Regions from separate parts of the Cupriavidus sp. 05N39 genome, predicted to be linked through region 1. Evidence: predicted binding sites of a transcription regulator. Region 1 holds the regulator's gene; each other region holds the start of a gene.
What was found. Region 1 encodes sigma-54, which starts transcription at its own class of promoters, with help from an activator protein. Its sites were predicted from a motif close to TGGCANGNAANCTGCTTT; they were not measured.
Positions count from the first base shown of each region.

Region 2: AC1DN0_RS28830 (ammonium transporter) is a predicted target of sigma-54. The motif match lies at 2,670-2,687, and genes of this name have one in related genera.
Region 3: AC1DN0_RS25380 (pilin) is a predicted target of sigma-54. The motif match lies at 3,083-3,100, and genes of this name have one in related genera.

Region 1 covers NZ_JBFTNE010000041.1:61,919-74,251, forward strand. Annotated here, with positions in the region: gene hpf (ribosome hibernation-promoting factor, HPF/YfiA family) at 192-542, opposite strand; gene AC1DN0_RS20470 (RNA polymerase factor sigma-54) at 592-2,067, opposite strand; gene AC1DN0_RS20475 (LPS export ABC transporter ATP-binding protein) at 2,215-2,859, opposite strand; gene lptA (lipopolysaccharide transport periplasmic protein LptA) at 2,896-3,540, opposite strand; gene lptC (LPS export ABC transporter periplasmic protein LptC) at 3,730-4,353, opposite strand; gene AC1DN0_RS20490 (KpsF/GutQ family sugar-phosphate isomerase) at 4,369-5,352, opposite strand; gene AC1DN0_RS20495 (monovalent cation:proton antiporter family protein) at 5,503-7,482, shown strand; gene AC1DN0_RS20500 (ribbon-helix-helix domain-containing protein) at 7,510-7,893, opposite strand; gene AC1DN0_RS20505 (DJ-1/PfpI family protein) at 7,955-8,533, opposite strand; gene AC1DN0_RS20510 (adenine phosphoribosyltransferase) at 8,700-9,272, shown strand; gene AC1DN0_RS20515 (Na/Pi cotransporter family protein) at 9,493-11,178, shown strand; gene AC1DN0_RS20520 (adenosine-specific kinase) at 11,200-11,685, opposite strand; gene AC1DN0_RS20525 (hypothetical protein) at 11,792-12,148, opposite strand; gene uvrA (excinuclease ABC subunit UvrA) at 12,158-12,333, opposite strand, start outside.
Region 2 covers NZ_JBFTNE010000073.1:56,146-60,751, forward strand. Annotated here, with positions in the region: gene AC1DN0_RS28810 (SDR family oxidoreductase) at 1-639, opposite strand, end outside; gene AC1DN0_RS28815 (CreA family protein) at 674-1,144, opposite strand; gene AC1DN0_RS28820 (acyl-CoA thioesterase) at 1,161-1,646, opposite strand; gene AC1DN0_RS28825 (HU family DNA-binding protein) at 1,838-2,119, opposite strand; gene AC1DN0_RS28830 (ammonium transporter) at 2,719-3,921, shown strand; gene AC1DN0_RS28835 (mechanosensitive ion channel family protein) at 4,154-4,606, shown strand, end outside.
Region 3 covers NZ_JBFTNE010000059.1:18,126-22,731, reverse strand. Annotated here, with positions in the region: gene uvrC (excinuclease ABC subunit UvrC) at 1-1,526, shown strand, start outside; gene pgsA (CDP-diacylglycerol--glycerol-3-phosphate 3-phosphatidyltransferase) at 1,630-2,232, shown strand; tRNA gene AC1DN0_RS25395 (tRNA-Gly) at 2,400-2,475, shown strand; tRNA gene AC1DN0_RS25390 (tRNA-Gly) at 2,545-2,620, shown strand; tRNA gene AC1DN0_RS25385 (tRNA-Cys) at 2,726-2,799, shown strand; gene AC1DN0_RS25380 (pilin) at 3,152-3,622, shown strand.

The sequences.
Region 1 (12,333 bases):
GCGTGCACGGAAAAATCGTTGAGCTTGAGAACTATGTATTGCACAGCATACACCGGTCCATATGCGTTGCGGAATCCCCCGCGTGGTCCCGGATGAGCGCCAGGAACGAAAAAGCCGCGCTATGGGCGCGGCTTGATTCCGGTTTCAAGGGAGTGACACCGGCGGCCCGGTCTGTGGGCCACCAGGCACGGTCATTGCTGCATCTGCGATGCGGCCATCTGATACTTGACCGCTTCGCGGTCGTGGCTTTGCACGCGATCCTTATGGCGAATCACCTGCCGGTCGAGCTTGTCGACGAGCGCGTCGATAGCGGCATACAGGTCTTCATGATGCGCTTCGACAAAGATGTCCTTGCCCTTGAGATGTAGATTGATTTCCGCGTACTGCCGCCGGTCCTTTTCTTTTGTATTGTCGACAGAGAGCAGCACACTTACGCCAATGACTTGATCAAAATGCCTGACGATACGCTCCAGTTTCGTTTCCACGTACTCACGCAGCGGGGGCGTGATGTCCAAGTGGTGTCCACTGATCTTGAAGTTCATAGCGTTTCTCCTTCTGAAAGAGTTGCACCAGGCAGGCGATGCAACTCGGCTACAAAGTCTTGCGGAGAGTAACTGCCGGAATCTTGAGCGCCTCGCGGTATTTGGCAACGGTGCGTCGTGCCACTACGAAGCCTTGCTCGCCGAGCAATTCGGCAATCCGGCTGTCGGACAAGGGATTCCTGGCGTCTTCGGCTCCTATCAGTTGCTTGATCAACGCACGAATTGCCGTTGACGAGGCCGCGCCGCCGGTTTCTGTGGATACGTGACTGCCGAAGAAATACTTCAGCTCGAAAGTCCCCATCGGCGTTGCCATGTATTTATTGGTAGTCACCCGAGAGATGGTGGACTCGTGTAAACCCAGTGTATCGGCAATCTCCCGCAAAACCAAGGGGCGCATCGCAATTTCACCGTGGGTGAAGAAGTTCTTTTGACGTTCGACAATAGCTTGTGCAACGCGCAATATCGTGTCGAACCTTTGCTGGATATTCTTGATCAACCAGCGTGCCTCCTGCAGTTTTTGCTGCAGTCCCGCAGCACCCGCATCGCCTTTTGCACCGCGCAATATCTGCGCGTACATGTCGTTGATACGTAGCCGCGGCATCACATCCGGATTGAGCTGCGCGATCCAGCCGCCATTCAGTTTACGGACAAAAACATCGGGCACGACGAAGTCGGCTTCGGGGCGGCTGTACGCATGGCCCGGATAAGGCGCCAGAGAGCGGATCAGTTCATGCGCCGACTTCAATTCCGGCTCGTCCACCTGCAGCGCTTTTTTCAGGCGCGTGTAGTCGCGCACCGCGAGCAGTTCCAGGTGATTGGTGACAATGGTCAGCGCCAGGTCGCGCTGCGGGTGCTTGATGCGGCGCAATTGCAGCGCCAGGCATTCGGCCGCATTGCGTGCGCCGACACCAGGCGGATCGAAGCTCTGCAGCAGGGTAAGGACGGCGTGGATCTCGTCGACCTCGAATTCAAGTTCATCCGGCAGTTCGCTGCAGATTTCCTCGAGCGAGGCGCTCAGGTAGCCGTCGTCGTCCAGCGACTCGACCAGGAAGATGGCCAGCCCCTTGTCGCGCAACGAAATTTTCAGCGGCGCGAGCTGTTCCATCAGATGTTCGCGCAGCGTGGGTTCGGCGTCGCGCAACTGCATCGGGGTCTTTTCGTCGTCGTCGCCTTGCGGGCGGCGGGCGAAGTCGTCGAGGCTCCAGTCGTTGCCGTAGTCCTCGTTGCTGTCGGAATAGCTGTCTTCGGCCTCGGGCGCGCCGTCGGGGCGGTTCTCGCTGGTGCCCTGGCCGTCGGCGGGCGCCGGCGCGGGAGCGCTCTGCATGTTGACCGAGCCGTCGGCGGCAACGCGCAACGGGCTGTCGAGCCAGTCGTTCTCGCGTTCGAGCAAAGGGTTCTCGGTCAGCGCCTGTTCCACTTCCTGCTGCAGTTCGAGCGTGGACAGTTGCAGCAGCCGGATCGACTGCTGGAGTTGCGGCGTGAGCGCGAGATGCTGCGAGAGGCGGAGCTGTAGCGACGGTTTCATGCGACCTATTTTATGCCCAACTTCCGTGCCGGTGGAACGGAAATTGCTATCGCTGATGACGCCGTGATCGTTGCAGGGTAAAAGGCGACACCGGAGCCACCTTGGGCACAAGGTCGCCGCAGCTGCCGCTTGCTGTGGCGCGCCGCGTTACATGCGGAAATTCTCGCCCAGGTAGACCTTGCGCACCGACTCGTTGGCGATGATGTCTTCAGGCCGGCCCGAGGCCAGCACGGCGCCTTCGCTGATGATGTAGGCGATGAAGCGGGGCGCCGAGGCCAGGGCGCGGGCGATTTCCACGCGGCGGCGTTCGCCGCCTGACAGCGAAAGCGCCGGATTGTCGCGCAGGTGGGCAATCTGGAGGTCATCGAGCAGCGTGTCCAGCCGGCGCTCGAGTTCGGCCTTGCCAAGTGGCTTGCCGTCCTGGATCTGCAATTCCAGTACCGCGCGGATGTTCTCCTGCACATTCAGCTTGCGGAACACCGAAGCTTCCTGCGGCAGATAGGACAGGCCCATGCGTGCCCGTTCGTGAATGGCCAGGCCGCTGATGTGCTTGTCGTCGAGCACGATGTCGCCCTCGTCCAGCGCCACCAGTCCCACGATCATGTAGAAGGAGGTGGTCTTGCCCGCGCCGTTGGGCCCCAGGAGTCCGACCACCTCGCCGCTCTTTACGTCGAGGGACACATCCTTGACCACCGTGCGCGAGCCGTAGCGCTTTTTCAGGTGGCGCACGACCAGCGTGCTGCTGTCCTTCAGGGTGGCGGGCTGGGAGGGTGCGGTTTGGGTAACGGTCATGAAGGCTGAATCCGTGGATCGGGCGACGCGGCGGCGTCAGGGATTGACGGGGGCGGGCGCAGGCTTGAGCGGCAGCGGGGCGCCGGCGGCGCCGCTGGCGGGTTGCTCCTGGCGCGGCGACAACACGGCGCGCACGCGACCGGACGGGCTGCCCGCCGTCGCGTTCTCCGTACCGCCGCTGGCGGTGTAGAACTCGTTGCGGCTGTCGTAGGTGATCACTGCGCCGCGGATCTCGTCGACCAGCTTGGCGCCGGCCAGCCGCGCCATGCGTGCGCGGCCGATCAGCTTGGACAGCTCCTGCTTGCCGTCATACTCGATGCGGTCGCCCCAGCCGTCGATGTATTCGTCGACGTTGTCGCGCTTCTGGCGGATATAAGCCTGCTTGCCGCCCTTGGACGTAGCCACGGCGTACTGGTAGCCCTCGGGATCGGTGCGCACTTCGGCCGCGTCGGATTTCAACACCATGGTGCCCTTGGTCAGCACCACGTTGCCAGTCAGCACATAAACCTGCTTGACGTCGTCATAGCTGGCGTTGTCGGCTTCCAGTACCAGCGGTTTCTCGCGGTCGGCTTTCTCCGCGCTGGCGGGCGCGGCCAGCGTGAGGCCGAGGACGGCTGCCAGCGTCAGCAAAGCGGCCGTGCTGCGGCGGCGACAGGACGATGTCGTCAGGAGTGAATTCATGTTGGCGTGATGGCGGTTGGCGCGGACGGCTGTGGCCCGCGGGCGGCTTCGTTTCCTGGCGGCTGTTTCCGGGCAAGGCGGGCGGGGCTGCGCGGGCGGCACCCGCCTGGGTACCGTTTGCGCCCGCTCGCCTGGCCAGCACTGCTTCGCTTCATCTGGCAACAGCCTCTCGGGTCTTTGTTATCTGGGCTACTTCGCGGGACTCGCCGGCGGCCCCGTAATAATGGTGCCGCGTACGTTACCCAGCAATTGTACTTCGCGGGTGACATTGTTGAAGATCAGCCCGTTTGCCGTCATCACCGACGGGCCGCGGGTCAGCTTGACGGCTTTGTCGGTCTTCACGATGTCATCGTTGATCAGCACCTGGAAATACTCCGAGGCGGCTGTCATCTGCGGATCCTTGGCCGGGTCCGGCCCTTGGGCACGCACGATAAAGGCATTGCCGAACAGGTCGATCACCGAGCCTGCCGCGTTCATCGTGCCGCGATCGGAGTGGCCCGTGACAGGCGGGCGGTCGATTTCGTAGGCGCGCATGGCCGGACGCGTCACTTCGTAGGTCTGGTCGTCCTCGAAGTGGATCATCTTGTCGCCGGTGAACCGCATCTTGGTGTTGCCGTCCTCGGCCAGTTCGGTGGCGGAGAAGCGGACCATGTAGTAATCGGGCTCATGCTTCTTGCCCACCGGCCCGGTGGCGGCTTCTTTCGGGGAATTGACCTGCACCAGCCAGAAAGTGCTGCCCGCCACTAGCGCCATCAACAGCAGCGGCAAGGCGCGCATTCCTAGCCGGCTCAGGGAGGACAGGATATCCCGCATAGTTTGTGGGTGCTCTCAGATGACCTTGGCGCGGGTCAGGTCGTGGATGTGCAGGGCACCGACCAGGCGCTGGTCGGCATCGACCACCAGCATCTGGTTGATGCGGTTCGCCTCCATGACCTGCACGGCTTCCACCGCCAGCTGGTCCGGCCCCACCGTATGCGGCGAGCGGTGCATCACCTCGCTGATGGGCACGGTCTTCCAGTCGCGCGGCGTTTCCAGCAGGCGGCGCAGGTCGCCGTCGGTGAAGACGCCGATCAGGTGGTCGTCCGGATCCACCACCGCGGTCATGGCCATGCCCTTGCGGGTGATTTCCATCAGGGCCTGCGCCAGCGGCGTGCTTTCGCGTACCTTGGGCACTGCGTTGCCGCTGCGCATGACGTCGCGCACATGGGTCAGCAGCTTGCGCCCGAGCGCGCCGCCCGGATGCGAGCGGGCAAAGTCTTCCTCGCCGAAGCCGCGCGCGTCCAGCACCGCCACCGCTAGCGCATCGCCCATCGCCAGCGCGGCGGTGGTGCTGGCGGTGGGGGCCAGGTTAAGCGGGCAAGCCTCTTTCTCCACACCGGCGTTGAGGTGGGCGTCGGCCAGCTTGGCCAGCGTGGAGGCGGGGTTGCCGGTCACGGAGATCAGCTTGGCGCCGATGCGCTTGACGATCGGCACGATCGACAGCAGTTCGGCGGTCTCTCCGGAATTGGAAAAGGCAATCAGCACATCGTCGCGCGTGACCATGCCCAGGTCGCCATGGCTGGCCTCGGCCGGGTGCACGAAAAAGGCCGGCGTGCCGGTCGATGCCAGCGTGGCCGCGACCTTGCGGCCGATGTGTCCCGACTTGCCGATGCCCGACACGACGACGCGTCCGCTGCAATTCAGAGTGAGTTGCACGGCCTGCGCAAATTCGCCGTCCAGGCGGCCCGCGAGGGCGGCGACGGCATCGGCTTCGATCTGGAGGGTCTCGCGAGCGAGCCGAAGTGCTCGATCCGCATTGAAATTAGCTATCATGGCGACGAAGTATACCAACGAATGCGATGGCGCTTGGGCTGTTCCTGGGATCGGGCGGCCGGGGCGGCTGCCGTGCTTGCCGCAATCCGCCGGCAGGGCCGCCCGAGCCGGGTTGTCCTGGCCCGGTGGTGGCGTACCCTGATCCTTCCGATGCACTCTCCGCTGGACCTGACCCTTGTGCTGCTGGCCGCCGCCGTGTTCGGCGTGGTCGCCTTTCGCATGCTGCAATTACCGCCGATGCTGGGGTACCTGGTGGTCGGCATCCTGATCGGGCCGCACGCGCTCGGGCTGGCCAGCGATACCGCGCAGACCAAATACCTGGCCGAGTTCGGCGTGGTCTTTTTGATGTTCTCGATCGGGCTGGAGTTCAGCCTGGGCAAGCTCAAAGCCATGAAACGGCAGGTATTCGGCCTGGGCGGCTCGCAGGTGGTGCTGTCGCTGCTGGTGGTGATACCGGCGAGCTGGGCCTTCAACTGGCTGTTTCCGCTGTCCTGGCAGGCTTCGGTGGCGCTGGGCGGCGCGCTGGCCATGTCGTCCACCGCGATCGTCTCCAAGATGCTGTCGGAGCGGCTGGAGCTGGAAAGCGAGCACGGGCGCAATATCATCAGCATCCTGCTGTTCCAGGACTTGGCGGTGGTGCCGCTGCTGATCGTGATTCCGGCGCTGTCGCGCGATCCCGGCGACATGGCGATGGCGCTCGGCCTGGCCACGGTCAAGATCGTGGTGGCGCTGAGCCTGATCTTTTTTGTCGGCAAGCGGGTCATGAGCCGCTGGTTCCATGTGGTGGCGGCGCGCCGCTCGCAGGAGCTGTTCATGCTCAACCTGCTGCTGGTCACGCTGGGCATGGCGGCGCTGACCGAGCGGCTGGGCCTGTCGATGGCGCTGGGGGCCTTCATCGCCGGCATGCTGATCTCCGAGACGCCGTACCGCCATCAGGTGGAGGAGGACATCAAGCCCTTCCGCGATGTGCTGCTGGGGCTGTTCTTCGTCACCATCGGCATGTTGCTCAATATTCACGTGGTGCTCGATCACCTGTGGCTGGTGCTGGTGTTGCTGATCGTGCCGATCATCTTCAAGCTGCTGCTGATCGCCGGCCTGGCGCGCCTGTTCGGCTCGCGCCAGGGGGTAGCGATCCGCACCGGCCTGGGGCTGGCGCAGGCTGGCGAGTTCGGTTTCGTGCTGCTTAACCAGATCGATGGCCTGAACCTGGTCGATCCGGTGCTGATCCAGGTCATCCTGGCCTCGATGCTGCTGTCGATGCTGGCGGCGCCGTTCCTGATCCAGTACAGCGACGCCATCGTGCTGCGCTTTGCCGCCAACGAATGGCTGATGCAGTCGCTCAATATGACGCGCATCGCGGCGCAGAGCCTGCAGACCGAAAAACACGCCATCATCTGCGGCTTCGGCCGCAGCGGCCAGAACCTGGCGCATATGCTGGAGCGGGAGGGCATCACCTACGTGGCGCTCGACCTTGACCCGGATCGGGTGCGGGAGGCCGCCGCCGCGGGCGACACGGTGGTGTACGGCGACGCGGGCCGGCGCGAGGCGCTGATCGCGGCGGGCCTGCACCGGGCGGCTGCCTTGATCATCACTTATAACAACACGCCCTCCGCCCTCAAGGTGCTGCACCACGTGCAGGAGCTGGAACCGGCGCTTCCCGTCATCGTGCGTACCATGGACGACTCGGAGCTCGACATCCTGCAGAAGGCGGGCGCCACCGAGGTGGTACCGGAAAGCATCGAGGGCAGCCTGATGCTGGCCTCGCACGCCCTGGTGCTGCTGGGTGTGCCGATGCGGCGGGTGGTGCGCGGCGTGCAACAGGCGCGTGATGCGCGCTACAGCCTGCTGCGCGGCTACTTCCACGGACGCGACGACGAGGAGGATATGGTCGAGCGCGAGTCGGTGCGGCTGCAGTCGGTCTCGCTCGGCCCCGAGGCCACGGCGGTGGGGCGGCGGCTGGGCGCGCTAGGGCTGGACCGCATCGGGGTGGAGGTGACGGCGGTGCGCCGGCGCGGCATCCGCGCGTTCGATCCGCAGCCGGAAACCGTGCTGGAGCCGGGCGATATCGTGGTGCTGCGCGGGCAGCCCGAGGCGCTGGAGGCAGCCGAGCAGCGCATGCTTGCCGGTTGACTCTGACGCCGCGCAGGGAATGCGGCCTTATGCCGCCGCGCGGCTGGCGGGGCGCGCCGGTTCCGCCCAGGATGGCGGCAGGCCTTCCAGCACGGCCCGTGCATCGAGCGAGCCGACCGGCACGCTCTGATCGGCGGGGATGCGGCCTTCGCCTTGTAGCAGCAGGTAGCGCAGGCAGCACACGCGCAGGAATGACGTGAAGTTCGCCGCCTCGCCCCGGTACGCCGTCAGTTCGTCGTGCAGCCGGGTGATGAGCTGGCCCACGCTCATGCCGTCGCGCCGCGCCAGCGTTTCGAGCACTTCCCAGAACAGGCTTTCCAGCCGGATGCTGGTGGCCACCCCGTGCAGCCGCAGGGAGCGCGACTGGCCCTCGTACGACTGCGGGTTGGCCCGGATGAAGATTTCACACATAGAACAACTCCCGTGCGTGGCGGCCCGCGAGGGTATGCTCGCGGGCCGCGTTCGGAAGTCTCTAATGTACGATCCGGGTGCCCAGGACCGCAAGGAACTGCGCCAGCCAGGCCGGATGCGCTGGCCATGCCGGGGCGGTCACGAGGTTGCCATCGGTGTGTGCCTGGTCGACCGGGATGTCGGCGTACTTGCCGCCGGCCAGGCGTACTTCGGGCGCGCAGGCCGGATAGGCCGAGCAGGTCCGGCCTTCCAGCACGCCGGCCGCGGCCAGCAGTTGGGCGCCGTGGCACACCGCGGCGATCGGCTTGTTGGCGCTGGCGAAGTGACGCACGATCTCCAGCACCCGTTCGTTCAGGCGCAGGTATTCGGGGGCACGGCCGCCTGGGATGACCAGCCCGTCGTAGGCTGCCGGATCGATATCTGCAAAGCTCGCGTTCAGCGTGAAGTTGTGCCCGCGCTTCTCGCTGTAGGTCTGGTCGCCCTCGAAATCGTGGATGGCGGTGGGGCAGCTGGCGCCGGCGGCCTTGTCCGGACACACCGCGTGGACCGTGTGGCCCACCATCTGCAAGGCCTGGAACGGCACCATGGTTTCATAGTCTTCGGCATAGTCGCCGACCAGCATCAAGATCTTTTTTGCCATCACGGTCTCCTGTATGGTTACGGCTGTCAGGCCGGGTGCCGCACCGGAATGCCCGTGCGGCCCGCCTGAGCCTTGGGCCCATTGTGTTGCCGTTTGCGGCAGCCCGGGTAGTAACCCATTACCGCATGCAGCCTGCCGCCGCGGCTGGCTGTCCGACCGAGTCCCCATGCCCAATACCACCATCCAGTCGTCCGCCCTTGGCGACGTCACCCACTACCTGCGCGAACGCATCCGTACCGTGCCGGACTGGCCGCAGCCCGGTGTCATGTTCCGCGACATCACGCCGCTGCTGCAGGACCCCAAGTCGCTGCGCGTACTGATCGATGTCTTCGTGCACCGCTATATGGACGCCCGGCTTGACATGGTGGCAGGCATCGACGCACGCGGCTTTATCCTCGGCGCCATCCTGGCCTACGAACTCAACCTTGGCTTCGTGCCCATCCGCAAGAAGGGCAAGCTCCCCTTCCAGACCGTGGCGGAGGAGTACGAGCTCGAATATGGCAGCGCCACGGTCGAAATCCACGCCGATGCCTGCAAGCCCGGTGACCGCGTGCTGCTGGTGGACGACCTGATCGCCACCGGCGGCACCATGATGGCCGGCCGCAAGCTGCTGGAACGCCTGGGCGCCACGGTGGTGGAGGGCGCCGCCATCGTCGACCTGCCCGAGCTGGGAGGCTCGCGCCACCTGCTCGACAGCGGCCTGCCGCTGTTCACGGTTTGCCGCTTCGACGGACACTGACGCCTGCCCAGGGATCATCAGCGCTCCGCCCATCCCAGGCGGGGCGCGGTGTTGCGGCCCTTCCAAGCCATACGTCCATGGCGTTGCCCGCACATGCACGCGGGAGCATAATGCCCCATTGACAACGATACGATGGCCGGGCGGAATCGTGCGATCTGCATTTGCTTATCTGCATTTGCGTCCGCAAGCGATGGAGGCACCGGTCACATTAGGGCGGACCATGGGCGTACTACTTCATTTGCTTTCCGGCGTGGCGCTGCTGGTGTGGGGCACCAACATTGTCAAGGTCGGCATCCTGCGCGTGTATGGCGCCAACTTGCGCCACGTGCTCTCCTCCAGCATTTCCAACCGCTTCACGGCGTTTGCCGCCGGCCTCGGCGTGACCGGGCTGGTCCAGAGCAGCAACGCAACCGCGGTCATCGTCAGTTCCTTCGTGGGCCAGGGCCTGATCGCCGTGGCCCCGGCGCTGGCCATCATGCTGGGCGCCAACGTCGGCACCGCGCTCATGGTGCAGGTGTTTTCGCTGGACCTCTCGTGGCTGTCGCCGCTGCTGATTTTCGTCGGCGTGATCCTGCATTTGTCCTGGAAGGGCAACAAGCCCGGCCACGTGGGCCGCGTACTGATCGGCCTCGGGCTGATCACGCTGGCACTCGAGCTGATTTCCATCGCCACCCGGCCCGTGGTGCAGGCCGCCGGAGTCAAGGTGCTGTTCGGTACGCTCACCGGCGATCCCACGCTGGATATGCTGATCGGCGCCTTCCTCACCATCCTGTGCTATTCCAGCCTGGCAGTAGTGCTGTTCTGCGGGGCGCTGGCCTCGGCCGGGGTGGTGTCGCTGCATGTGGCGATGGCGCTGGTGCTGGGCGCCAACCTGGGCTCCGGCATCTCCGCGCTGCTGACCACCTCCGGCAATAACCAGCCCGGCAAGCGCGTCACCCTGGGGAACCTGCTGTCGCGGCTGCTCGGCTGCGTGATCGCGCTGCCTTTGCTGGGGCAGGCCGAGCACCTGCTGGCGCTGGTCGATGCCGATCCGCAGCGGCTGGTGGTCAATTTCCACCTGCTGTTCAACGTGGCGCTGGCGGTGCTGCTGCTGGGCGCCACCGGTCCGCTGGCACGCCTGTGCGAAAAGGTGCTGCCGGGCCGCAACACCGGCGACAGCCAGGTCACTCCGCGCCACCTTGATCCGGCCGCGCTGCCCACGCCCGCGCTGGCGCTGTCCAATGCCGCGCGCGAAGTGCTGCGCATCGGCGACCGCATCGAGCAGATGCTGGACAATATGCTGCGCGTGCTGCGCACCAACGATGCCAAGCTGGCCACCGCCACCTGCCGCATCGACGACGAGGTGGACGATCTCTATACCGCGATCAAGCTCTACCTGACCCAGATCAGCCTCGAAGCGCTGGACGAGCGCGATGGCCGGCGCTGGACTGAAATCATCTCGCTCACCATCAACCTCGAACACGCCGGGGACATCATCGAACGTATCCTGCAGGACGCGCGCGACAAGAAGATCGCCCATAACCTGGCGTTCTCGGAAGCGGGCATGCAGGAGATCTCGCAGATGCACGCGCGCGTCGTGGCCAACCTGCGCCTGGGGCTGTCGGTGTTCCTCTCCGGTGACCTGAAAAGCGCGCAGCAACTGATGGCCGAGAAGGCCACCTTCCGCGATCTGGAGCGCAAGTTCGCCCGCAGCCATCTGCAGCGCATCGCCGTGCAGACCGCCGAGAGCATCGAGACCAGCTCGCTTCACCTTGATGTGATCAGCGACCTGAAGCGCCTGAATTCGCTCTTCTGCGCCACTGCCTATCCGGTGCTGGAAGAGGCAGGCGTGCTTAACCGCAGCCGCATGAAGGAAGACGACAGCGAACCGCCGACGCGCGCAATGCCGTCCGCGCAGGCGCACTGAAGGGCCCGCATGGAGGATCGGCTACAGTTTGTAGCCGATCTCCCGAAGCAGGTCCCGCCGCCACGCAATGTCGAGCTCGGTTTCCAGCCCGAGCGGCGAAGCGCCATCGACCACGCCAAGCACCGCGCGCCCCTGCGCGGTCTGCGCCACCACCACTTCGGTCGGGTTGGCCGTGGCGCAGTAGATCCTGCATACTTCCGGCACCGCGCGCACCGCGGTCAGCACATTGACGGGATAAAAGCCATCGCCAAGAAACAGCAGGAAGCTGTGGCCGGCGCCGATCGCCATCGCGTTCTCGCAGGCCAGGTCGATCATGGCATCGTCGGTGCCGGACCAGCGCACCAGGCGCTTGCCCGAGGCCTCGCAGAACGCCAGGCCGAACCGGATGCCCGGCACCGCGCCGACGAGCGCCTCGTGGATATCGTCCACGGTCTTGATGAAATGCGACTGTCCAAAGATGAAATTGGTCGCCTCGGGCTTGGTGACCGGCACTACGATGAACTCCATGGCCGTGCTCCTGCGTTGGCCTGCGTCAGTCGTCAGATCGGCTTCGAATGGCCCTTCGCAGTCTATGGTAGGCCGGGCAGGGTCGAATGCAAGGTGCCGCGCGGGACTACTTGCCCGGCGGGGACGTGCCGTTGCGGCGCCGGCTTCGCATGTGCCGGAGCATGATTGCGATAGCCGCGAGCAGGAGCGCGCCGCCTGTCGTCAAGGACACGGTGGCAAACATCCCGCCGCCGGTATTGCTTGCGGCTTGGGCCGCGCTGGCGGGCTCCGCTGGCCGGGCGGCTTGCGTGGAAGGGGCGGATGCCGCTGGCGCGGCTGGCTCTTCGAGCGCGCGCGCCTGCGGCGCGGCCAGGTCGATCGGTGTGACGGTCGCCTGCGCCGCGGCCGGGCTGGCGGCAATGGCGCCGCCGAGCAGCAGCGCGCATTGCCAGGCGCAAAGGATCAGGCGGGAACCCAGGCGCACGGCACCCACTCAGCGGCGCTCGAGCAGCGGCGCCAGGTACTTGCCGGTAAAGCTGGCCTTGCTCGCGGCCACGGCTTCCGGCGTGCCCTTGGCGATCACCTGGCCGCCGCCGGCGCCGCCTTCGGGGCCCATGTCGAGCAGCCAGTCGGCGGTCTTGATCACGTCGAGGTTGTGCTCGATGATCA
Region 2 (4,606 bases), on a different contig from region 1:
CGGCTCGGGCGCGATCTCGCCATTGGCCTGGGGCACGCCGCGCGCCATGCGCGAAGCCATGTCGGTGGCCGCGTTGCCGATGTCGATCTGCCCGCAAGCGATATCGAAGGCGCGGCCATCCAGCGAGAGGCTCCTGGTCAGCCCGGTGATGGCGTGCTTGGTGGCCGTGTACGGGACCGTATTGGGGCGCGGCGCATGCGCCGAGATGGAGCCGTTGTTGATAATGCGGCCGCCGCGCGGGCTCTGCGACTTCATCAGCGCGAAGGCGGCGCGCGAGCACAGGAAGACGCCGGTCAGGTTGGTGTCCAGCACCGCCTTCCATTGCTCCACCGACAGTTCGTCGATCGAGACCGCCGGCGCATTGATGCCGGCATTGTTGAACAGCACGTCGAGCCGGCCGAACTGTTCGCGGACCTGCGCGAACAGTTGATCCACCGAAGCCGGATCGCTCACATCGCACCGCACCGCCAGCGCCGTATGGCCATCGGCCCGGGCTTGCGCGGCCAGCGCCTGGAGCGGTTCGGCGGTACGTCCGGCGAACACCACCCGGTAGCCCGCCACCAGCAGCGCCTGCGCCACCGCCTTGCCGATGCCGCGGGCGGCGCCCGTGACCAGCGCTACCTTGCCTTGCTGACTCATGCTGTGTTCTCCGGATGGGATTCTTGGTTGCCGACTATTTGACCGGAATCGGCGTTTCCGCCGCCACCGGCACCGCGGTCACGCTGTTCTGCGGGCTGCCGGAAACGATGCGGTCCGAGTAGGTCAGGTAGACCAGGGTATTGCGCTTGCGGTCGACCGTGCGCACCACGTGCAAGGTCTTGAACAGGATCGACATGCGTTCGGAAAATACGTTGTCCTGCTGGCGCAGCGGGCCCTTGAACGTGATCGGCCCGACCTGGCGGCAGGCGATCGAGCTTTCGGGCGGATCTTCGGCCATGCCCAGCGATCCCTTGATGCCGCCGGTGCGGGCACGCGAGACATAGCACGTCACGCCCTGCACCATCGGATCGTCATAAGCCTCGATCACCACCTTGTCGGAGCCGGTCATGCGGAAATTGGTGCTCACGCTGCCGATCTCCTCGGCATGCGCGGCCGGCGCCAGCAGCGCCAGCGCCGCTAGCAGGCGCATCAGGCTGGTATGCATGCGTGCCCCTTCCACCTCAGGACACCTTGCCCGTGATTTCGTCGTGCCGTTTTTCCATTTCCTGGCGAAGCTGGCGGCGCAGCTGGGCCGCGGCAAAGCGCTGGCGCTCGACTTCGTCACGCGGCACCAGCGCCGGCACCTCGGCCGGGGCGCCATTATCGTCCACCGCCACCATGGTGAAATAGCAGCTATTGGTATGGCGCACCAGCTTGCTGCGAATGTTCTCGGTGATGACCTTGATGCCGATCTCCATGGAGCTGCGCCCGGTGAAATTGACTGCTGCCAGGAAGGTCACCAGTTCTCCCACGTGGATGGGCTGGCGAAATACGACCTGATCGACCGACAAGGTCACGACATAGCGCCCCGCGTAGCGGCTGGCACAGGCATAAGCCACCATGTCGAGATACTTGAGGATGGTGCCGCCGTGCACATTGCCGGAGAAATTGGCCATGTCCGGCGTCATCAGCACGGTCATGGAAAGCTGGTGGGACAGGTCGTTCATGATGAAATCCGGAATCTGGAAGCGGCCGGGCGGACCCGCGAAGCGGGTCGAAAGGCTGGTGCCGACGATCGGCAGTTTAACCCGGAACGGGCCCCTTGCCTTGTGGCGGAGCACGTCCCGGCGCACCCCGGCGCCAACAAAAAAGCGGCCTTTCGGGCCGCCTTCTTATCAGCGCTCAAGGCGCGGACTGCTTACTTCTTCTTGTTCACAGCGTCCTTGAACCCTTGGCCGGCAGAGAACTTGACCGTCTTTGCGGCCGGAATCTTGATGGTCTCGCCGGTACGCGGATTGCGGCCGGTACGCGCGGCGCGCTTGCCGGAGCTGAAGCTGCCGAAACCCACCAGCGTTACCGAATCACCCTTGGCAACCGCCTTCTTAATATTGTCCAGAGCCGCATTCAGTGCGCGCTCTGCCGCTGCATTGCTCAATTCGGCGTCCGCGGCGATGGCAGATACCAGTTCACCTTTATTCATGGCTGATTTCCCTTGTTGGTCGTCTTGATCGGAGTGTCTGCCACGCGGCAAATTACCGATCGGCGCAGTCTAATCCGCGCTTTACGCATTGGGCAATCCCCAGTGGCACCAATGCAACGAAAAAAGCCGCAAATCCTTGAGTCAAGCGCCTTTGCGGGGAATTTACCCCCCTTTTCCGCCCTTTCAAATGCGCCCGTTGAGGCTAGGCAGAATTCGAACGCGCGTACGGGCGACGCGCATCCCTTGTGGCGCGATGCGGCTTTGCTTCGTCCGCTCGCTACCACCGCCGGTGCGATGCGCGGATCACAGGCGGCGGCATGCCCCGATTCTGGGCAAGAGCGGTGCAATCTCCCATTATGGTGCATGGGTGTGAGAGGGCTACGCCCCAAATCAATGCGGTGCATCATTTTGGCGCAGGCTTTTGCCTGTCCCCACAGGGACTGCAAGGCGATCGCCCTCGCTGCTATCAACGGGGCAGCCCCCGCAGGCGCGACAATCCGGTGCAAAAGCACCCAACACGGTGCAGATTCCCCGCCAGGATGCCCCACACTGGAATGCTTTTTGCATACCAGTGCTCCCATTTTGAGCACGAGGAATGTATGGACAATTGGAAAAGCGGCACCGACGCCCTGTTCATCCTGCTGGGGGCGATCATGGTGCTCGCTATGCACGCGGGCTTTGCGTTTCTTGAGTTAGGCACGGTGCGCAAGAAGAACCAGGTCAACGCCCTGGTCAAGATATTGGTGGATTTCGCCATTTCCACCATCGCCTATTTCTTCATCGGCTACACCGTGGCGTATGGGGTCGAATTCTTTACCAGCGCCCATGAACTGGCGCAACGAAGCGGCTATGAACTGGTGAAGTTCTTTTTCCTGGCAACTTTTGCGGCCGCCATTCCCGCCATCATTTCCGGCGGGATTGCCGAGCGCTCGCGTTTCAATCCGCAACTGGTGGCAACCTTCGTCCTGGTTGGCCTGGTGTATCCCTTCTTCGAAGGCATCGCCTGGAACAACCGGTTCGGCGTGCAAGACTGGATCACCTCCGTCGCGGGCGTGCCCTTCCACGACTTCGCCGGCTCTGTCGTGGTTCACGCCATGGGCGGCTGGATCGCGCTGCCGGCAATCCTGCTGCTGGGCGCGCGCCGCGGACGCTACCAGAAGGACGGCCGCATCAGCGCCCACCCGCCCTCCAATATCCCCTTCCTGGCGTTGGGCGCCTGGGTGCTGGCGGTGGGGTGGTTCGGCTTCAATGTCATGAGCGCGCAGACCGTCGACAAGATCAGCGGGCTGGTCGCCATCAATTCGCTGATGGCCATGGCGGGCGGTACCCTGGCCGCCTGGGCGGCGGGCCGCAACGACCCCGGCTTTGCCTACAACGGCCCGCTTGCCGGCCTAGTGGCGGTCTGCGCGGGCTCGGACCTGATGCATCCGTTGGGTGCGCTGGTGACCGGGGCCATCGCCGGCGCGCTGTTTGTTTACCTGTTTACGCTGGCCCAGAACAAATGGCATATCGACGACGTGCTGGGCGTCTGGCCGTTGCATGGGCTGTGCGGTGCCTGGGGCGGCATTGCCGCCGGTATCTTTGGCAGCCAGGCGCTGGGCGGCATCGGCGGCGTCTCCCTGGGCGCGCAGACGATCGGCACGCTGCTTGGCATCGTCATCGCCCTGGTGGGCGGCACCGTGGTCTACGGCACATTGAAGAAGCTGGTCGGCATCCGGCTCGATGCCGAATCGGAATACAACGGCGCGGACCTGTCGTTGCATCGCATCTCCGCCACGCCGGAGCGCGAAACCAACTGGTAAGCCGCGGCGCGCAGGGGGCTTGCCCCCCCGCGCCATCCGCTGCCGCGGATCCCCGGCCGTTGGCGGCCAGTGGCGCGCTGCGCTCGTGGCGGCCATTTTGTGCTTGAACTTCCGCACGCGGCGTAGCAATAATGCGTTGCCCGCACTCGTGTCTTGCCCCCGATGCGCCCGGGAATCCGCTGCACGATGTTCGTTGCCCGTGTACCTGCCGAGCCAGCAAGGGAGAACCGCGATGGATGCTACAACGCTGCAGAAGCTTCAGGACGTAGTGATTGCCTATGCGACCGAATTCGGGATCAAGATACTTGCTGCCCTCGCCTTCTGGGTGATCGGCCGGTCGCTGATTCATTTCGTGGTGCGGCTGGTGCAGGGGGCGCTGGCCAAGCAGAAGGTCGATCCGACCTTGCTGCGTTACGTCGGGTCCATCGTCACGGTCACGCTCAATGTCGTGCTGGTGATCGGCATCCTGGGCTATTTCGGCATCCAGACCACCACCTTCGCCGCGCTGATCGCCGCGGCCGGCGTTGCCATCGGCATGGCCTGGTCGGGCTTGATGTCCAACTTTGCCGCGGGGGCTTTCCTCGTGGTGCTGAGGCCATTCAAGGTCGGCGATTTCGTCACGGTGGGTGGAATCACCGGCACGGTCAGGGAGATCGGCTTGTTCTGCACCACGCTGGATACGCCC
Region 3 (4,606 bases), on a different contig from region 1:
CCAACCGCACGCGGCCGTGCCTGCTGCACCAGATTCATCGCTGCACCGGCCCATGCGTGGGCGCCATCAGCGAGGCGGATTACGCCCGCGACGTCAGCAACGCGGCGCGCTTCCTGCAGGGGCGGCAGAACGAGGTGCTCGAGGGCTTGCAGGCGAAAATGGAAGAGCATGCAGGGCGCCTGGAATTCGAGCAGGCGGCTGCGGTGCGGGACCAGATCGGTGCATTGTCCACCGTGCTCAAGCGGCAGGCGGTGGAGGAGGTCGGGCAGGCCAGCGACATCGACGTGCTTGCGGTAGCGGTGGAGGGCGGCCGCGCCTGCGTCAACCTGGCGATGATCCGCGGGGGGCGGCACCTGGGTGACAAGGCTTACTTCCCGGCGCACGTCGAGGAAGGCGCGATGATCGTCGAGGATGAGGACGAAGCCGCCGCGGGCGCAGCGGCCGAGGCTGGCGAAGAAAACGCGCCGGCGGCGGCCGGTCCCGCCGGTATTCCGGTCGAGCGCATTGCCGCCGAGGTGTTGTCCGCCTTCATGGCGCAGCACTATCTGGACCAGGCCGTGCCGCCGATCCTGGTGGTCAGTCACCTGCCGCCGGGCAAGGCACTGCTGGAGGCGCTGTCGATGCAGGCCGGGCGCAAGGTCACACTGGTCCGCCAGCCGCAGGGGCAGCGCCGGGCCTGGCTGGAGATGGCCCAGAAAGGTGCGGAACTGGCGCTATCCCGCCGCCTGGCGGAGCAGGGCAGCCAGCAAGCCCGTACGCGCGCGCTGGCGGACACGATCGGCATCGACATGGAGGACCTGGCGCTGCTGCGCGTTGAGTGTTTCGACATCAGCCATACCGCGGGCGAGGCGACGCAGGCTTCTTGCGTGGTCTTCCACCATCACGAGATGCAGAACGCCGAATACCGCCGCTATAACATCCAGGACATCACGCCCGGAGACGACTACGCCGCCATGCGCCAGGTGCTGACGCGGCGCTACCAGAAGCTGGTGGAGCTGATGGAGCAGGCGCAGCAGGGCGTCCCCGAAGGTCGGCAGGGCGACATGCCCGACGCGGCGGGCACGCCTGCCGCGTCGACGCTGATGCCCACTGTGGTCCTGATCGATGGCGGCAAGGGCCAGGTGGAGGTCGCGCGCCAGGTATTCGAAGAACTCGGCCTGGATATCGGCCTGCTGGTGGGCGTGGCCAAGGGCGAAGGCCGCAAGGTCGGACTGGAGACGCTGATATTTGCCGACGGCCGTCCGTCGCTGGAACTGGGGCAGGGGAGCGCGGCCCTGATGCTGGTGGCGCAGATCCGCGACGAGGCGCACCGCTTTGCCATCACCGGCATGCGTGCGCGCCGCGCCAAGGTGCGCACCACCTCGCGGCTGGAGGAGATCGAAGGCGTCGGCGCCCGCCGCAGGCAAAAGCTGCTCACCCGCTTCGGCGGCCTGCGAGGCGTCATTGCGGCTAGCATCGACGAACTGGCCAGCGTCGACGGCATTTCACATGCGCTAGCCGAGGAAATCTATCGGCAGCTGCATTGATTCGGTCAAATCCGAGGGCCGTGTGGCAGGAAATGCTCGGTTCCCGTTGAAATAGGCGACAATCTCAGGGTTGCCCATTGCCGTTGTCTCGTTTCGAGCCCCCATGCCGCTGAATATACCGATCCTGCTGACCTGGCTCCGTGTTGCCATGATTCCCCTCGTGGTGGGTGTCTACTACCTGCCCGAGGCATGGCTGCCAATGCATGCCAAGAACATGACGGCAGCAGGTTTCTTCATCATTGCAGCGGTCACCGACTGGCTGGACGGCTTCCTGGCAAGGCGCTGGAACCAGACATCGTCCTTTGGCGCTTTCCTGGATCCGGTCGCCGACAAGCTGATGGTGGCCGCGGCATTGCTGTCCCTGCTTGCACTGGGCCGGGTCGCCGACCTGATCGCGCTGGTGATCATCGGCCGCGAGATCACCATCTCGGCGCTGCGCGAATGGATGGCGCAGATCGGGGCCTCCAAGAGCGTCGCGGTGAATTTTCTCGGTAAGCTCAAGACCACTTTCCAGATGATCGCGATACCGCTGCTGCTCTTCAACGACAGTCTGCTGGGCATCGTCGACGCCTCGGTGCTGGGTGCGTGGATGATCTATGTGGCGGCTGTGCTGACCCTGTGGTCGATGTTTTATTACATGAAGCTGGCATGGCCGCAGATTCGCGAGCGCAGTGGCCTGAGTGGAGAAGCCACCGCACAAAAATGAAGATCCGGTGAAAAATATGCTTGACGAATGCTGCGGCGGTTTGCAATAATCCTGTTCTCGCTTCTGACGAAACAAACCGAACGAAGCGAAAAGCAGCAAGAACGCAGCGTGATGTGGTCAGTATCGGCGCAGAAGTAGCGTTTTAAGTAAGAAGTCAGCAGGATCCTGCGGGAGTAGCTCAGTTGGTAGAGCGCAACCTTGCCAAGGTTGAGGTCGCGAGTTCGAGCCTCGTCTCCCGCTCCAGGTTTCCGTTGCATCTGGAAATCGCGGTGCATACCGTAGGGTTCCAGATTGGCGCTCAGAGTAGTAAATGCGGGAGTAGCTCAGTTGGTAGAGCGCAACCTTGCCAAGGTTGAGGTCGCGAGTTCGAGCCTCGTCTCCCGCTCCAATCCCAAAGGGAAGCAGCGCTTCCCTTTTTGTTTGCGATAGTGGTGCGCAGGCGCGGCCCGGCAGGGTCAGGCGAATGCGGCTACAATCCCAGCAGCCGTCACCCGGCGGGGTGGCAGAGTGGTCATGCAGCGGCCTGCAAAGCCGTGTACGCCGGTTCGATTCCGACCCCCGCCTCCAATATAAAGCCCTGATCATTCAGGGCTTTATTCTTTTCTGTTCCGCTCGTCATCCTGTTGAACCCGGTTGGAAAGAGGGTTGAAGGATTCGCCGCCGTTTGGTTTGGCGAGGGAGCGGTCGCGCAGGGTTAGGGGCCACCCAACTTCCGACGGTGCCAAGCGGCTTACTGCGCATGCCGGAATTCGTCACCAGAACTGACGTAATTTGTCACGGTGCGCCGGATACATGCAGTTACAACTGACGCACTTTGTCACAATGATCCGGTTTCCGGCCAAATTTGGGCTGGCATGAGGGTTGCTTATAGAGTTTGCGCAGCAAGTTGCTGCCTACAAAATAATTGGGGGTCAATCTTATGAAAAAAGCACGGATGGGAATCAAGCGGGTGCAGAAGGGCTTTACTCTGATCGAACTGATGATCGTGGTCGCGATCATTGGTATTCTGGCAGCAATTGCGATTCCGCAGTATCAGGACTACGTGACCCGTTCTCGGTGGTCGGAGAACCTCACTGCAATTGCCCCTCTTAAGCAAGCGATCGCCGAATGTGCGCAGAACAATGCTTTGCCGGCTGGGGCTATTGCTGCGGTAGCATGTGTTGACAATGTGGGGCTGGCTACGGCAGCTGGCGGTGGTTTCACAGCCATGCCGACGGCGGCGTCGCTCCCCAACGGGACTGTTACTTACACAGCGGGGGTAATTACGATTGTTGGTAGGGGGCAGCTGGCGGCAACGTGCTCCGTAACACTCACGCCCAATGTGACCGCCTCCAATGTACAGTTTGCGGTCGCAGACGTCGGTTGTACCAAGGCGCAAACCGGCGTTTGACCCCCGCTTTAGGTGTATAGGTCTAAAAGCGCCTTCGGGCGCTTTTTTCCTGTTTCGGAGCAGTATTCTGCCGTTGCCCACCACGAATCGCGTCGTTCGCGCGGAACGGGTGGATTTGCTTGGAGAGCGCATACGGCTCACGGCAACACTGGCGGCCGCGCCCACTCCGCAGGAGATTGAGCAGAAACTGCAACGGATGCGCACTCTGGCGGCGATCTAGCGTGCGCCCCGATCTTGTGGGGCAGGTGCTCGCTTGCTCTTCGCGGCCAAGACGCCCGCGGGTAAGGGCTGAATGCAAAAAAGGGCCCGCCATTGCGTCACATATCTTCGAGGGGTTACGTTTTGCGGCGAGCCGGCACGTGAAGTAGCTCGGGCCAGCCGCAGCCAGGCAAGCGTCAACGGGGGATTGTGGCGCGGCGCACACAGTTCGGTGTTCAGGGGCGCGCTGCGGGGCGCAATGCAATAAGTCATTGATTTATAAGTGTCCGGGCGGCCTGCAAAGCCGTGTTCGCCAGTTCAACTCTGATCGCCGCTTAGATCGTTAAGCACTTAGCGCTGCCCTAATCGGTGGCGCTTTTGCTTTTTAGCGAACCAAGTGGCGGCACTCGCTGGTAAATAGGGCGAAGTCTCCCCGGGGTTCCTGTGCTCCCTCTTTTCGCCCCATCGACTGTCTGGCAAATTCCGTCTTGCTCGTTCCTGTTCCCCCTCCCCGCGCTGCTCGTCCCGCATGCCAGCACCGTTGCCTGGGCTCTAGCGGCACCTCCTGGCGCTGTCAGTTCATTGCTTCCTTTTGTCGCCTATCATTCGCTATTTTTAGGACTTATCCTATTATCGTCGTTTATTTTCTGTTTTCTGGCATTTTTGCTTCAGCAAATGCCACCGGATGCCGTAAAGACGGAGGTAAGACCCGTTCAAAAGACGGTTCGCCGGATCTGAAGTCTTCGCAAGCGCGCTTCGAAAGTAGATTTGTCTGGGCTTGTGGGT